2 regions of the Nonomuraea antimicrobica genome follow, and region 2 is predicted to be linked to the other one. Evidence: predicted binding sites of a transcription regulator. Region 2 holds the regulator's gene; the other holds the start of a gene.
The links. The regulator HrcA, encoded in region 2, represses chaperone genes, less so after heat shock. The targets are predictions, from matches to a motif close to TTGGCACTCTCNNNNNGAGAGTGCCAA.

Region 1 (7,509 bases), on a different contig from region 2:
GGAGGTCATGGCGATCGAGCAGGCCACGTTCCCGCTCGACGCGTGGAGCGAGGGCATGATGCGTGGCGAGCTGGCCGAGATGCCCCGCACCCGCCACTACGTGGTGGCCCTGGTCGACGGCGAGATCGTGGCCTACGCCGGGCTCGCCGCCGCGGCCGACCAGGCCGACGTGCAGACCATCGCCGTCCTGGAGAGACACCAGGGCGCGGGCATCGGCAGCGCCATGCTGACCGCGCTGCTGGCCGAGGCGGGCCGCAGGGGCGCGCGGGAGATCTTCCTGGAAGTACGCGCCGACAACCCGCGCGCGCAGGCGGTCTACCGGCACTTCGGGTTCGAGGAGATCGGCACCCGCCGCCGCTACTACGACGACGGCACCGACGCGATCATGATGAGGAGGGGGCTGGGTGACTGACGAACCCCTGGTCCTGGGCATCGAGACGTCCTGCGACGAGACCGGCATCGGCATCGTCAGAGGGCACACCCTGCTGGCCAACACGATCGCCTCCAGCATGGACGAGCACGCCAGATACGGCGGGGTGGTGCCCGAGGTCGCCTCCCGCGCCCACCTGGAGGCCATGACGCCCACCGTGGAGGCCGCGCTGGCCGAGGCCGGGCTGAAGTTCTCCGACATCGACGCCGTCGCCGTGACGGCCGGTCCTGGGCTCGCGGGGGCGCTGCTGGTCGGCGTGGCCGCGGCCAAGTCGTACGCGCTGGGCCTGGGCGTGCCCCTCTACGGAGTCAACCATCTGGCCGCCCACGTCGCCGTCGACCAGCTCGAACACGGCCCGCTGCCCAAGCCGTGCATCGCCATGCTGGTCTCGGGCGGGCACTCGTCGCTGCTGCTCGTGCCTGACGTGGCCGAAGACGTGATCTCGCTCGGCTCCACCGTCGACGACGCGGCGGGAGAGGCGTTCGACAAGGTCGCCCGGGTGCTCGGGCTGCCGTTCCCCGGCGGACCGCACATCGACAGGGCCGCCCGCGACGGGGCGCGCGCGGCGATCGCCTTCCCGCGCGGGAAGATCGACGACGGCACGCTCGACTTCTCCTTCTCCGGGCTCAAGACGGCCGTGGCGCGCTGGGTCGAGGCCCGTGAGGCGTCGGGCGAGTCCATCCACGTGCCCGACGTGGCCGCCTCCTTCCAGGAGGCCGTGGTCGACGTGCTGACCCGCAAGGCGTTGCAGGCGTGCCGGAAATACGACGTGCACGACCTGCTGATCGGCGGTGGCGTGGCGGCCAACTCGCGACTGCGGGCGCTGGCGCAGGAGCGGTGCGACGCGGCCGGCGTACGGCTGCGGGTGCCCAGGCCCGGGTTGTGCACCGACAACGGCGCCATGGTGGCGGCACTCGGGTCCGACCTGGTGGCGGCCGGTGTCACGCCCTCCACGCTGGAGATCCCGGCCGACTCCTCGCTGCCCGTCACGACCGTGCACGTCTGAGACCGTCCACCACGGGCACTGCGGCGGTGGGCCGGGTGCCGCGCCGGTGGCGCCCGCGCGTGCGGCACCGGCGCGGGTCGCCACGGCAGGGGGCGGCTGGTCAGTCCTTCGGGCGGGTGGGGCGCAGGAGGGCCTCGGCGAGGGCCAGCATGGTCTCCTCCAGGGCGCCCAGGCGCTTGGTCAGGTCGTCGGCGGCCGGCTGGACGATGCCGGTCACCGTGCCGGCCAGCTCGTCGCAGTCGGGGCGGGACCTGACGAGGTCGGTGAGCGCCTCGGTGGCGGCGGTCAGGCGTTCGGCCTGATCGGCCTGCTCGCCGATGTGAGACTTGAGCAGCTCGCCGACCTGCTCCTGGATGTCCAGCGCGGCGGGGATGCGGTCGACGCGCTCGCCGACGGCCTCGATGCGGTCGTCCACCGACTCCAGGCGCTCGCCGGCCTGCTCGGCCCGCGTCGCCAGGCCGTTGAGGTGGGTGTCGAGGCCGCGGAAGCGGGTGTCGAGCCCGCCGAATTGGCCGTCGATCGTGTCGAAGCGGCTGCTCATGTGCTCTTCGGCCTCGACCAGCCGCTCGTCGATGGCGTCGATCTGGCCGTCGAGCTTGTTGAAGCGGCCCTCGTTGCGGGTGGCGATCTCGCCGACGTGCCGGTCGTTGGTCGCCATGCGCTCGTCGAGCGAGGTGAAACGGGCGTCGACGCGTACGTCGAGGGCGTCGAAGCGGTCGTCGTGGCGGCCCAGGTGCCCGTCGAGGGTGCCCAGCCGCTTGTCGACCGCGCCGAGCTGGCCGTCCATGGACGTGAGGCGCTTGTCCACGCCGCCGATGCGGCTGTCGAACCCGTCGAGCCTGGTGTCGATGTCGGCCAGGCACTCGTCGGCGGACTCGAGGCGGCTGTCGAACCCGGTGAGCCTGGTGTCGAGGCCGGTGAGCTTGCCCTCGGCCCGGTCGAGCCGGGCGTCCACGCCGCTCAGCCGGGCCGCCAGGCGCTGCTCGCTCTCGCCGAGTTGCACGGCGACGTGCCGGTCGGTCTCGTCGAGGCGGGTGACGAGGCGCTGCTCGACGCCGGACAGGCGGGCGGTGAACTGCTCGTCGGCCTCCTTGAGCCGGGCCACGAGGCGCTCGTCGGCCTCCAGGAGGGCCGTGGCGAGGCGTTGGTCGGTCTCGTCGAGCCGGCCGCCGAGCCGCCGGTCCGTGTCGTCGAGACGCGTGCTCAGGCGTTCGCCGGTCTCGTCGAGGCGGGTGCCGAAGTGCTGCTCCGTGGCGTCGAGGCGGGTGGCGACGTGCTGCTCGGCGGCCTCGACCCTGCCGGTGACCTGTTCGACCGTCTCGCGCAGGCGTTCCGTGACGCTCTCCGAGAGGTCGCCGACCACGACCTCGACCCGGTCGGTACGTGACGTCAGCTCGGCCATCGACTTGTCGAGCCGGGTGAAGCGGCTGGCGGCGGCCTCCATGCTGGAGTTGAGCCCGGCCAGGGTGGCGGCGAAGTCGGACATCCCCTTGGTGATGCCGTCGGTGGTCTCCAGCACCGACTGCAACCGGTTGAGCGCCTCTTCGACGCCCTCGCCCATGGTGCCCAGATCGGTCCACAGGTTCGGCAGGTCGGACACCGGCGCCACCCGGGCGTCCACGTCGCCCACCCGCTCGCCGACGGCGTCGACGTGGTCGCGCACGGCCTCCATGTGCTGCGCCAGGCCCTCCGCCCACATCGGCGGCTTGGCGGAGATCTCGTCGAGCCGCCCGCTGACCGTCTCCAGGGTGCCGCTCAGCCCGCCCAGCTCGCGCTCGCGCACCTCGCGCAGCAGCCACTCCATGCCTTCGAGCCGCTGGCGGATCTCGTCGAGCACGGCTCCCTGGGTGCGCTGCTCGTAGACGTGGTCCTGGGCGGCGCGGGCGAGCAGGTCGCGCATCCTCTTGGGGACGACGTCGGCGTTGTACGCGCCCGGTTGGAGAAGGGTGGTGTGATTGGAATGGTCCACCGAAAGCTCCTTCGCTCGCCGACGGTCTGCTGCGCAGCGGTGGGGTAGGTCAGGTTCATATGGGAAAGCGAGAACGCGGCTAACCGCGATAGAGGGCGAACTCCCGCCCGCCCACCTTAGCCTTTCGATCAAGGTCCGTCAGGGCTGAATTGAAAGATCGCGATTATCGTACGGATGGCCGGATTCGGTGATTCGGGCAGGTGAGAGGTCCTTGCAGAGGATTACCGAGGGTTTGTCGAGAATCCTGGTCAGAATGACGACCAGGGAATTCGGGCCGCTGAGCCGCAAATCGGTGCGCAGGCGTTCGATGTCGACGGCGGAGCCGCGCTTCTTGATGGTGACATTACCGATTTGTCGTTCCCGAAGGGCGGCGCGGAGTTTCTTCAGGGAGAAGGGGAGGACGTCCTCTACTTCGTATCCGGCCGCCCATGGGGTGGTCGCCGGGGCGTCGGCCGTGACGTACGCGATCATCGGGTCGAGCAGCCGCCCGCCCACCAGTTCGGCGACCTCGCCCACCAGGTGCGCGCGGATGGCGGCCCCGTCGGGCTCGTAGACGTAGCGGCCCGGCGGGCCGACCGGGGCGCGGACGCCGGCGGCCGTCAGCGTGTGGCCCCCGGGCAGCAGGGTGGCGCGCCTGCCTCCGCCCTGCCCGGTCCAGAGCGTGGCCTCCTTGACCTCCCCCTTGTACGAGATCCACTCGGCCTCGGCCCTCTCGGGGATGAACTCGTACGGGAGGCCGGGGGCGACCTTGAGACAGGCCAGACCGGCGCGGGAGATCAGGCCGAGCACCACGGGCCAGGGCGGCGAGTAGGCCATCGGGTCGAACGTCCGGCCCCTGCCCGTGCGCCGGGCCGGATCGGCGAACAGCACGTCGTAGTTCTCGGGGCGTACCTCGGCCGCGTCGGCGACGCTCACCGTCACCCGGTCGGCCAGGCCAAGCGCCTCCGCGTTGGCCCGGGCCACGGCGACGGTCAGCGGGTCGGTGTCCACGGCGCTCACCGTGCACCCGGCGCGGGCCAGCGCGAGCAGGTCGCCCCCGATGCCGCAGCAGGCGTCCACGACGCGCGGGGCGCCGCCGTGCAGGGCGAGCAGGCGGCGGGCGCGGTGCTCGGCGACCTCGGCGCGGGTGGACTGTTCCAGGCCGTGCGGCGTGAAGAACATCCGGCCGGCGTCCGCGCCGAACTTGGCCCTGGCCCGCTGTCTGAGCCCCGCCTGGGTGAGGGCGGCGGAGGTGAGCCCGGCGTCGTACGTCTTGCGCAGGGTGGTGGCGGCGACGACCGGGTCGGCGCCCGTCAGCTCCCCGGCCTCCGCGAGAGCCCGCCGGCCGCGCGGGGTCAGCAACTCGGTGAAGGCGTCGAGGTCCACGTCACCCGACGTTAGCGCCACGGCACGCCCGCCCTGTCATGTGCGGTCGTCAGGGGGCCCGCCAGGGGGTCCGCTGTGACGGAACGGCGCTGGAGCGGCGAGGTGCGGGTGTGGGACGTTCGCGCACGTGGAAGACTGGGTTACGGGGCCGCCGCCGCGCAGGTCCGTTCCGCTGGGGCGCTCGCCCGTCTGATCGCTCTCAGCAGACGCGTTCGTGTTGACTGTCAAGCCCCTCTTGCATATGTTTCCTGTTGGCACTCTCCCCTTGAGAGTGCCAACGTGCGACGAGGCAGGTCTGACACCCGCGACGGCAGGCCGGGCTGGTCGCCTCTTCTAGATCATTCAAATCTGAAGGGGAGGTCCGATCGTGACGACCGCCACCAAGGTTCCCGTTAAGCCGCTCGGCGACCGCATCGTGGTTCAGCCGCTGGAGGCCGAGCAGACCACCGCTTCCGGCCTGGTCATCCCTGACACCGCCAAGGAGAAGCCGCAGGAGGGCAAGGTCCTCGCGGTGGGCCCGGGCAACTGGGACGAGGACGGCGACAAGCGGATTCCGCTCGACGTCTCGGAGGGCGACATCGTCCTCTACAGCAAGTACGGCGGCACCGAGGTCAAGTACGGCGGCGAGGACTACCTCGTGCTCTCCGCCCGCGACGTTCTCGCGATCATCGAGAAGTAGGCCGGATGTGTCGAGCCCCGGGCGCTCTTGAGGGCGGCCGGGGCTTTCGACGCCAGGAGAGGACTCTCAGCAATGGCGAAGATCCTGGAGTTCGACGAGGGTGCCCGCCGCGCGCTTGAGCGCGGCGTGAACGCCCTCGCGGACGCCGTGAAGGTTACCCTCGGCCCGCGTGGCCGCAACGTCGTCATCGACAAGAAGTTCGGTGCGCCGACGATCACGAACGACGGTGTCACCATCGCTCGTGAGATCGAGCTGGAGGAGCGCTACGAAAACCTCGGCGCCCAGCTCGCCAAGGAAGTTGCCACCAAGACCAACGACGTCGCGGGCGACGGCACCACCACCGCGACCGTCCTGGCCCAGGCCATGGTCCGCGAGGGCCTGCGCAACGTGGCGGCCGGCGCCTCGCCGCTGTCGCTCAAGCGCGGCATCGACAAGGCCGCCAAGGCGATCAGCGACAAGCTGCTCGCCAGCGCCCGGCCGGTCGAGGACAAGAAGGAGATCGCCAATGTGGCCACGATCTCCGCTCAGGACGCGCAGATCGGCGACCTGATAGCCGAGGCGTTCGACAAGGTGGGCAAGGACGGTGTGCTCACCGTCGAAGAGTCCAACGCCATGGGCATGGAGCTCGAGTTCACCGAGGGCATGCAGTTCGACAAGGGTTACCTGTCGGCCTACATGGTGACCGACCCCGAGCGGATGGAGTCGGTCCTGGAGGACGCTTACATCCTGCTCACCCAGGGCAAGATCTCCTCCATCGCGGACTTCCTGCCGCTGCTGGAGCAGATCGCCCAGACGAAGAAGCCGCTGCTCGTGGTGGCCGAGGACGTCGAGGGCGAGGCCCTGGCCGTGCTCGTTACCAACAAGATCCGCGGCACCTTCACCTCCGTGGCCGTCAAGGCCCCGGGCTTCGGCGACCGCCGCAAGGCAATGCTCCAGGACATCGCCATCCTCACCGGCGGCCAGGTCGTCAGCGAGGAGGTCGGCCTCAAGCTCGAGCACGTCGGCCTCGAGGTGCTCGGCACGGCCCGCCGCGTCGTGGTGACCAAGGACAACACCACGATCGTCGACGGCGCCGGTGACCAGGCGGCCATCGAAGACCGCGTCAAGGAGATCAGGCTCGCCATCGAGCAGTCCGACTCCGACTGGGACCGCGAGAAGCTGCAGGAGCGCCTGGCCAAGCTCGCCGGCGGCGTGTGCGTGCTGCGGGTCGGCGCCGCCACCGAGGTGGAGCTGAAGGAGAAGAAGCACCGCCTCGAGGACGCGATCTCCGCGACGCGCGCCGCGATCGAGGAGGGCATCGTCTCCGGCGGCGGCTCCGCGCTGATCCACATCTCGAAGGACATCGACGACCTCGGCCTGACGGGCGACGAGGCCACGGGCGTCGCCATCGTGCGCCGTGCCCTGGTCGAGCCGGCACGCTGGATCGCCGAGAACGCCGGCCTCGAGGGCTACGTGGTCACGCACAAGGTGGCCGAGCTGGAGCCGGGTCACGGCCTCAACGCCGCGACCGGCGAATACGGCAACCTGCTCGACCAGGGCGTCAGCGACCCGGTGAAGGTCACCCGCTCGGCCGTGCAGAACGCGGCCTCGATCGCGGGCATGCTCCTCACCACCGAGGTGCTCGTGGTGGACAAGCCCGAGGAGGAGGCCCCGGCCGCCGGCCAGGGTCACGGCCACGGCCACTGACCGCTCTCTTCCGCCGTCCGTACGGCCCGCACCCGCTGGGGTGCGGGCCGTACGGCATTTCCGGCCCGTCCACGGGCTCCTGAAAGCCTGGACCAGGGCCGGGTGGCCCAACCGGGGCTGAGTGGCCCGACCAGGGCTGGGTGACCCCACCAGGGCCGGGTGGCCCGCAGGTGGTCACCCACGTGGCCGTCAGCGGCACGTGCCCCTGTGGCCGCCGGCGGCGTCTTCCGCCACGGGTGCCCCCAGCCGCGAGGTGCCTTCAGTCGCGAGGTGGCTCTGGGGCCGCGGGGATCTGGAGCTCCTGGAGGTCAGGGGTGAATGAGGGGAAGGTTTCGACCTTCGATGCCGCAGGTGGGGATGTGGGGAAGTGTGGA
Region 2 (7,509 bases):
TCACCGCGGGCGCCGCCGCCGGGACGCAGCTCGTCCATCGGGAACGCGAGCACGTCGGTCGGGCCCGGCTCCCCCATCCACTTCTCGTGCAGTTCGGCCATGGCGTCTTCGTCGACCACCACGACGGACAGCTCGGCGAGCGGGTTGATGCCCAGCTCGCCGAGCACGTGAGCGGCCAGGGCGGCGAGGTTCTCCTCGTCGACCCCCACGCCGGACTCGTTGTTGATCTCGATGCTCACGGTCGCCGCTTCCCCCGATGCTGGATCGACTTCGGCTCCAGGGCCGCCTGCGTGGCGTCGTAGCGCCCGTAGGCGTCGACGATCTCGCTGACCAGCTTGTGGCGGACCACGTCGGCGCTGGACAGGCGGGCGAAGTGGATGTCGGGGATGCCGTCGAGGATCTCCTGCACCACCCGCAGGCCGCTGACCGTGCCCGCGGGCAGGTCGACCTGCGTCACGTCGCCGGTCACCACGATCTTGGAGTTGAAGCCGAGCCGGGTGAGGAACATCTTCATCTGCTCGGCCGAGGAGTTCTGGGCCTCGTCGAGGATGATGAAGGCGTCGTTGAGCGTGCGCCCGCGCATGTACGCGAGCGGCGCGACCTCGATCGTGCCCGCGGCCATCAGCTTGGGGATCGAGTCGGGGTCGACCATGTCGTGCAGCGCGTCGTAGAGCGGTCGCAGGTAGGGGTCGATCTTCTCGTAGAGCGTGCCGGGCAGGAAGCCGAGCCGCTCGCCGGCCTCGACCGCCGGGCGGGTCAGGATGATGCGGTTGACCCGCTTTTCCTGCAGCGCGCGCACGGCCTTGGCCATCGCCAGATAGGTCTTGCCGGTGCCGGCCGGGCCGATGCCGAACACGACCGTGTGCTGGTCGATCGCGTCGACGTAGCGCTTCTGGTTGACGGTCTTGGGGCGGATCGTCCGGCCCCGCGAGGAGAGGATGTCGAGGGACAGCACCTCGGCGGGCCGGTCGGAGGTCATGCGGAGCATGGCGATGCTGCGCTCGACCGCGTCGGGGGTCAGCTCGCCACCACTGCGCAGGACCTCGACCAGCTCCTCGAAGAGCCGGACCACGGTGCCGCTCTCGTCGGGGCTGCCGGTGACGGTGATCTCGTTGCCACGTACGTGGATGTCGGCCCGGAAGGCACCCTCGATGACGCGTAGCAGCTCGTCGCGGGAGCCCAGGAGGCTGACCATCGGGTATTCGTCCGGTATCAGCACCTTCGCTTGAGTCCGCGAGGGAGGTGCTGTACGTCGGGATTCATGTAGTTCGGACATGGGCAGGCCAGCGGCCTGATGCCTCCCGGTCTCTTGCTGAGTTCTTCTCCGCCCATCGTATCCGGGAGCAGGCCGATTGCTCGCGCCAATATCACCGTGCCCGGTCGCCGGGACGGTTGTCAGGGGAGGCCGCCGAGCAGTGGTCAGGGCGGGTGTCAGGATGGCCGCCTGGCGGCTATCCGGGCGGCCACGTCAGATTGCGCCCACCGAGAACGTGGGCGTGCACGTGGAAGACCGTCTGGCCGGCGCCGGAGCCGGTGTTGAGGACGATCCGGTAACCGCCCTCGGCCACGCCGTCGAGCACGGCCACCTCGTGAGCGGTCTTGAGCACCTCGTCGGCGAGCCCGTCGTCGGCCGCCGCCAGCGCGGCCGCGTCGGTGTAGTGCGACTTCGGGACGACCAGCACGTGCGTGGGCGCCTGCGGGTTGGTGTCGCGGAACGCCAGAGCCCGGCCGGTTTCGTAAACGATCTCGGCGGGAATCTCCTTGGCGACGATTTTACAGAAGAGGCAATCGCTCACCTGATCACCCTACCGAGAGTCGGCCGCTGGGAAGTCCGTTGCGAATCGGTAATCACCTGTGTCGTGCGGAGGAAGATCCACACGGTTAGGGTGAGTGTGCGACACTTCAGCTAAAAAGACGATTCAGGGTCGGGCGAGCGCCACCTGGCGAGGACACGACTGGGTAATGCACCCTAACGAACCGGGGAAACCTCAAGAACCGGAAGAGCGTAAACCCTCTGGGAAGGCCGCGCGTCCCACTGATGTGACCACCGAAACCCTTCTGGCCGACAGGTCGATGGGGGCGGTGCCGGTCGGGTGGGATGCCGACATGGCCGTAACCGCGCTGTACAGCGCGCACTTCCGGTCGTTGGTGCGTCTCGCCGTGTTGCTGGTGCGCGACATGGCAACGGCTGAGGAAGTCGTGCAGGATGCGTTCGTCGCCATCCACGGCGCCTGGCGTAGACTGCGTGATCCCGACAAAGCACTCGCCTACCTGCGTCAATCTGTCGTCAACCGGTCCAGGTCCGTGCTGCGTCACCGCGCGGTCGTCGAGAAGTATGCTCCCAAGGGCCTGCCCGACGCCCCGAGCGCCGAGAACGGCGCGATCGGCGAGTTGGAACGCTCTGCCGTCATCGAGGCGTTACGCGCCCTGCCCACCCGCCAGAGAGAAGCACTCGTCCTTCGCTACTACGGTGATCTGTCCGAAGCTGAGATCGCCCACGCCATGGGCATCAGCAAGGGCGCGGTCAAGAGCCACACGGCACGTGGCATGGCCGCCCTGCGATCGGTCCTGGAGAAAATGTCATGACCCAGCCCCCCGACGAGCACGGCGAACGCCTGCGCCGTGCGCTCCGCGCGGAGGCGGACGCGGTCGTGCCCTCGCCGGACGGACTGGAGATCATCCGTGCCCGCATCGAGCGGCGTGGCGTGCGCAACCTGTTCTGGTGGCGTGCGGGGGCGGCCGCCGCCAGCGCGCTCCTGGTGGCGGGGGCGGTCGTGATGGCCGTTCCCGAGCTGCGCTCCCAGATCATCGACCGCATGTCCGTCCAGCCCGTGGACGACGAGTCCTCCAAGGCTCCGACCAACTCCTCGACCACCCGCTCCCTGCCGCCGCCGTCGGAGGAGCCCGCCCCGGTGCCGTCGCATCCGGTCGTGATCCCCGAGACCTCGGCGCCCGCCTCCCAGAAGCCCTCGCACAAGGCCGACTCGACCAGCAGGCCGTCACCGTCGCCCACCCCGACCCCGACCCCCACCACGACCGAGTGCCCCACGCCGCTCGCCGAGCCGCAGCCCGAGCCGCCGTCCGACTGCCCCTCGCTCTCGCCCTCTCCGACGCCCACGGCCGTGGAGACGACCGTGCAGCCGTCGCCGTGCCCGCCGGAGGAGTGCCCACCGGCCGACGAGGTGACCGAGCCACCGGTCGCCGACGGCGGGGTCACCCCGTTGCTCGACACCGACCAGACGACGCCCTAGCGGCTCACCAGCGTCCCGTACGGCTCAGCAGCACGGCCGCCGCCGCCACCCCCGCCGTGGACGTCCGCAGGACCGTCGACCCCAGCAGCACCGGCGCCGCCTTGGCCGCCATGAACCGGGCCAGTTCCTCCTCCGAGACCCCGCCCTCAGGACCCACCACCACCACGATGTCGCCGCCCGCGGGAAGCGCCACCCCGGACAGCGGCTCGGCCGACTCCTCGTGCAGCACCAGCCCCAGCGCCGCCTCCGACAGCAGCCGCTCCACCTGCCCGGTCGAGGCCGGCTCGGCCACCTCGGGCAGATGGAACCTGCGGGCCTGCTTGCCGGCCTCGCGGGCCGTGGAACGCCACCGGCCCAGCGCCTTGGCGACCTTGTCGCCCTTCCACTGGGTGATGCTGCGCGCGGCCGACCACGGCACGATCACGTCGACGCCGGCCTCGGTCATCATCTCGACGGCCAGCTCGCCCCTGTCGCCCTTGGGCAGACCCTGGACGACCACGAGCCGGGGCCTTGGCGCCTCGACGTCGTAGCGGCTCAGCACGTCGAGGCGGAGCGCGTCTTTCAGCGTCTCGCGCACGACGCACTCGGCGACCGCTCCGGCCCCGTCGGTCAGATCGACCCGCTCACCGGCCCGCAGGCGGCGTACGGCGGCGGCGTGCCGCCCCTCGGGGCCGCCGAGCGTCAACTCGGGGCCGTCGAGGTCGTGGGACAGGAAGACCGGTGTGGTCACCGGCCGTTGAAGGCGTCGCGCAGCCGGGAGAAGAAGCCCTGCTGCCCCGGGGCGAACTTGCCCGGCGGCCGCTCCTCGCCCCGCAACCTGGACAGCTCGCGCAGCAGCTCCTCCTGCGCGAGGTCGAGGCGGCTCGGCGTCTCGACGTTGACGTGGATCAGCAGGTCGCCCCGGCCCGACTCGTTGAGCCGCTGCACGCCCCGCCCGTACATGGTGATGACCTGGCCGGACTGCGTGCCGGGCCGGACGTCGATCTCCTCGGCGCCGTCGAGCGTCTCCACGGTCAGCACGGTGCCGAGGGCGGCGGCGGTCATCGGGATCTGCACGGTGCAGTGCAGGTCGTCGCCGCGGCGTTCGTAGATCTCGTGGGCCCGCTCGACGATCTCGAGGAACAGGTCTCCGGGCGGGCCGCCGCCGGGGCCGACCTCGCCCTCGCCGGCGAGCTGGATGTGGGTGCCGTCCTCGACGCCCGCGGGGATGCGGACCTTGATCGTGCGGCGGGTGCGCACCCGGCCGTCGCCGGAGCACTCCTGGCAGGGGTGGCGGATGATCGAGCCGAACCCGCCGCACTGCGGGCACGGCCGCGAGGTCATGACCTGGCCCAGGAACGAGCGGGTGACCTGGGAGATCTCACCGCGCCCGTTGCACATGTCGCAGGTGTCGGGATGGGTGCCCGCCGCCGCTCCGGCACCGTGGCACACCTCGCAGAGCACGGCCGTGTCGACGACCAGCTCGCGCGTGGTGCCGAACGCCGTCTCACGCAGGTCGAGCTCCACCCGGATCGTGGCGTTGCGCCCCCTGCGGGCGCGCGAGCGTGGCCCGCGGGCGCCGCTCGCCGTGCCGAAGAAGGCGTCCATGATGTCGCTGAACGGGAAGCCCGCCCCGAACCCGCCGGCGCCCGCGCCCGCACCGGCGCCGCCGAAGGGGTCGCCGCCCAGGTCGTACATCTGGCGCTTGTTCGGGTCGGACAGCACCTCGTAAGCCTGCGTGATCTCCTTGAACCGCTCTTGGGTCTCAGGATCGGGGTTCACGTCGGGGTGCAGCTCGCGGGCGAGTCGGCGGTAGGCCTTCTTGATCTCGTCCTGACTTGCGTCACGGCGCACCCCGAGGGTGGCGTAGTAGTCGCTGTTTGCCACTTATCGACCTCTTATGATGCAGCCAGGATCTGGCTGACGTAGCGTGCCACCGCGCGTACGGCGCCCATCGTCACGGGATAGTCCATCCTCGTCGGCCCCAGCACGCCGAGCCGGGCGAGTTGGTTGTCGCCAGAACCGTATCCCGTCGCGACGACGGATGTGCCGCGCAGGTAGGGGTTTTCCGAGCCGATACGCACGGTGAGCGCGGACGGGGTGTCTGAGGAAGTCTCGCCGAGCAGCCGCATCAGCACCACCTGCTCCTCCAGCGCCTCCAGGACGTCGCGCAGGCCGATGGTGAAGTCGGCGCCGGCGAGGTTGGCCGCCCCGGCGAACACGATCTTCTCGTCGTGCCGCTCGACCAGCGTTTCGAGCAGCACCGACAGGATCGTGGCGACGGCGGGCCGATCTTCGGCAGGCAGCCGCTCCGGCAGGTCGGCGACCAGCTCGGGCACACTGCTCAGGCCGCAGCCGTCGAGACAGGCGTTGAGCACGGCGCGCAGGTGGGCGATCCGCGCGTCCTCCACCACTTCGGGCAGCTCGACGGCGCGCTGCTCGACGCGGCCGGTGTTGGTGATCAGCACGAGCATGACCCGCCGGTCACTCAGCGGGACCAGCTCGACATGCCTGACGGTCGAACGGGTGAGCGTCGGGTATTGCACGACGGCCACCTGCCGGGTGAGCTGCGCCAGCAGGCGCACCGTGCGGGTGACCACGTCGTCGAGGTCGACCGCACCGGCGAGGAACGTCTCGATCGCCCGGCGCTCGGCCCCCGACAGGGGCTTGACCTGCGAGAGCCGGTCGACGAACAGCCGATAGCCCTTGTCGGTCGGCACCCGCCCCGCGCTGGTGTGAGGCTGGGTGATGTATCCCTCGTCCTCCAGCGCGGCCATGTCGTTCCTGACCGTCGCAGGGGAGACCTTCAGGTTGTGGCGCTCGGCCAGCGCCTTGGAGCCCACCGGTTCGTTGGTGGACACGTAGTCTTCGACAATGGCGCGGAGCACCGCCAGCTTTCGATCGTCGAGCACGTGCTCACCTCCTGCCTCTTGTCTTTATCAGGAACGAGGTGTCTAGCACTCTGTGTTCCTGAGTGCCAAGTGTACGGCTCTCGCCCACAAGGTGCGATAACACCGCGTCCCCTCCTGGTCTGGCTTCTTGCGAGCGACAGGCCTCACACTTGCCCACATGACCGACGAATCCCAGCCCCCGTCGTACGGCCCGCCGCCAGGGCAGGGTCCCTACCACGGTCAACCACGACCGCCTCAGTACGGCCCGCAGCCCGGCTCCCAGCCCGGCCCGCCATCAGGCCCACAGCCAGGCCCACAGCCAGGCCCACAACCAGGGCAACAGCCGGGTCCGCCGCCCGGGTACGGCCAGCCGTCACCTTTCGGACAAATGCCACCTTTCGGACAACAGCCCCAATCGCCACAATTCGGACAGGCGCCACCTCCGTTAGGTGAGCCGGCCCCGTTCGGCCCGCCACCTCAGTACGGACAATACGGCCAACAAGCCCAATTTCCACCGCCAATATCTTCCAAAGCCATAAAACCCAGCCTGTGGTGGCTGGCCGGCGCCTGGGGCGTGTTCGTGGTGTGCCTCGCGGCCGGGGTGGCGCTCTTCGTCGGCGGCGTGGCCGACGCGGGCCCGACCCGTACGTTCGCGTCCGGCGAAAGCGTCACCGTACCCGTCGACCCGGCCGAGAAGCCCGGCGTGTACATCGCCAGCGACACCCAGGTCAGCTACGACTGCGCCATCACCGGCGGCCCAGGACAGGCCAGGCTCGCCAAGACCACCGGCACCCAGACGGTCACGACCGGGGGCGCGGTGTGGGAGCAGTTCCTGGTGATCAACGCACCGGCCAAGGGCGACTACCAGCTCACCTGCGTCAACCAGGAACAGGCCACCGTGCGCTACGGCGTGGGCCCCGACGCCATGTCGGCCGTGGGCGGCGTCGCCGGCGGGCTGGTCGCCCTGATCGCGATCCCGGTAGCAGGGCTGCTCGCCGCGGTCGCCGGCACGATCGTCGTCCTGGTCCGCCGCGGCGGCGCGCGTAAGCGCCTTGCGGTCGGTGGGTGATTTGCTACGGTCCCCGTGTGTACGAGGGCGATGTGCTGGCGGGAAATTGGCGGCGGCCGGGCAAGGGGAAGATCCCGAAGGTGCCCGCCGAGCCGGACCTCGTCGTGGAGGACGCCGACAGCGGCTTCTGCGGCGCCGTGGTGGCCTGTGACAAGGAGGCCGTCACGCTGGAAGACCGGTTCGGCAAACGCCGGCTGTTCCCGCTCGCGCCCGCCGCGTTCCTGCTGGAGGGCAGGCCCGTGACCCTGGTACGCCCCACGGCGTCCACCGCTGGGTCCACCGCTGGGTCCACCGCTGGGTCCACCGCTGGGGCCCCCGC

Region 1: groES (co-chaperone GroES) is a predicted target of HrcA. The motif match lies at 5,022-5,048, and genes of this name have one in related genera.

Annotation. Positions count from the first base shown of each region.
Region 1 is NZ_BAAAZP010000238.1:49,420-56,928, forward strand. Features, by position in the region: gene rimI (ribosomal protein S18-alanine N-acetyltransferase) at 1-412, shown strand, start outside; gene tsaD (tRNA (adenosine(37)-N6)-threonylcarbamoyltransferase complex transferase subunit TsaD) at 405-1,436, shown strand; gene ABD844_RS50255 (hypothetical protein) at 1,537-3,405, opposite strand; gene ABD844_RS50260 (class I SAM-dependent methyltransferase) at 3,544-4,770, opposite strand; gene groES (co-chaperone GroES) at 5,138-5,449, shown strand; gene groL (chaperonin GroEL) at 5,522-7,135, shown strand.
Region 2 is NZ_BAAAZP010000187.1:110,589-118,097, reverse strand. Features, by position in the region: gene ybeY (rRNA maturation RNase YbeY) at 1-239, opposite strand, end outside; gene ABD844_RS42510 (PhoH family protein) at 236-1,276, opposite strand; gene ABD844_RS42505 (histidine triad nucleotide-binding protein) at 1,452-1,796, opposite strand; gene ABD844_RS42500 (SigE family RNA polymerase sigma factor) at 2,074-2,586, shown strand; gene ABD844_RS42495 (hypothetical protein) at 2,583-3,251, shown strand; gene ABD844_RS42490 (16S rRNA (uracil(1498)-N(3))-methyltransferase) at 3,256-3,981, opposite strand; gene dnaJ (molecular chaperone DnaJ) at 3,978-5,117, opposite strand; gene hrcA (heat-inducible transcriptional repressor HrcA) at 5,129-6,142, opposite strand; gene ABD844_RS42475 (hypothetical protein) at 6,702-7,190, shown strand; gene ABD844_RS42470 (DUF3097 domain-containing protein) at 7,208-7,509, shown strand, end outside.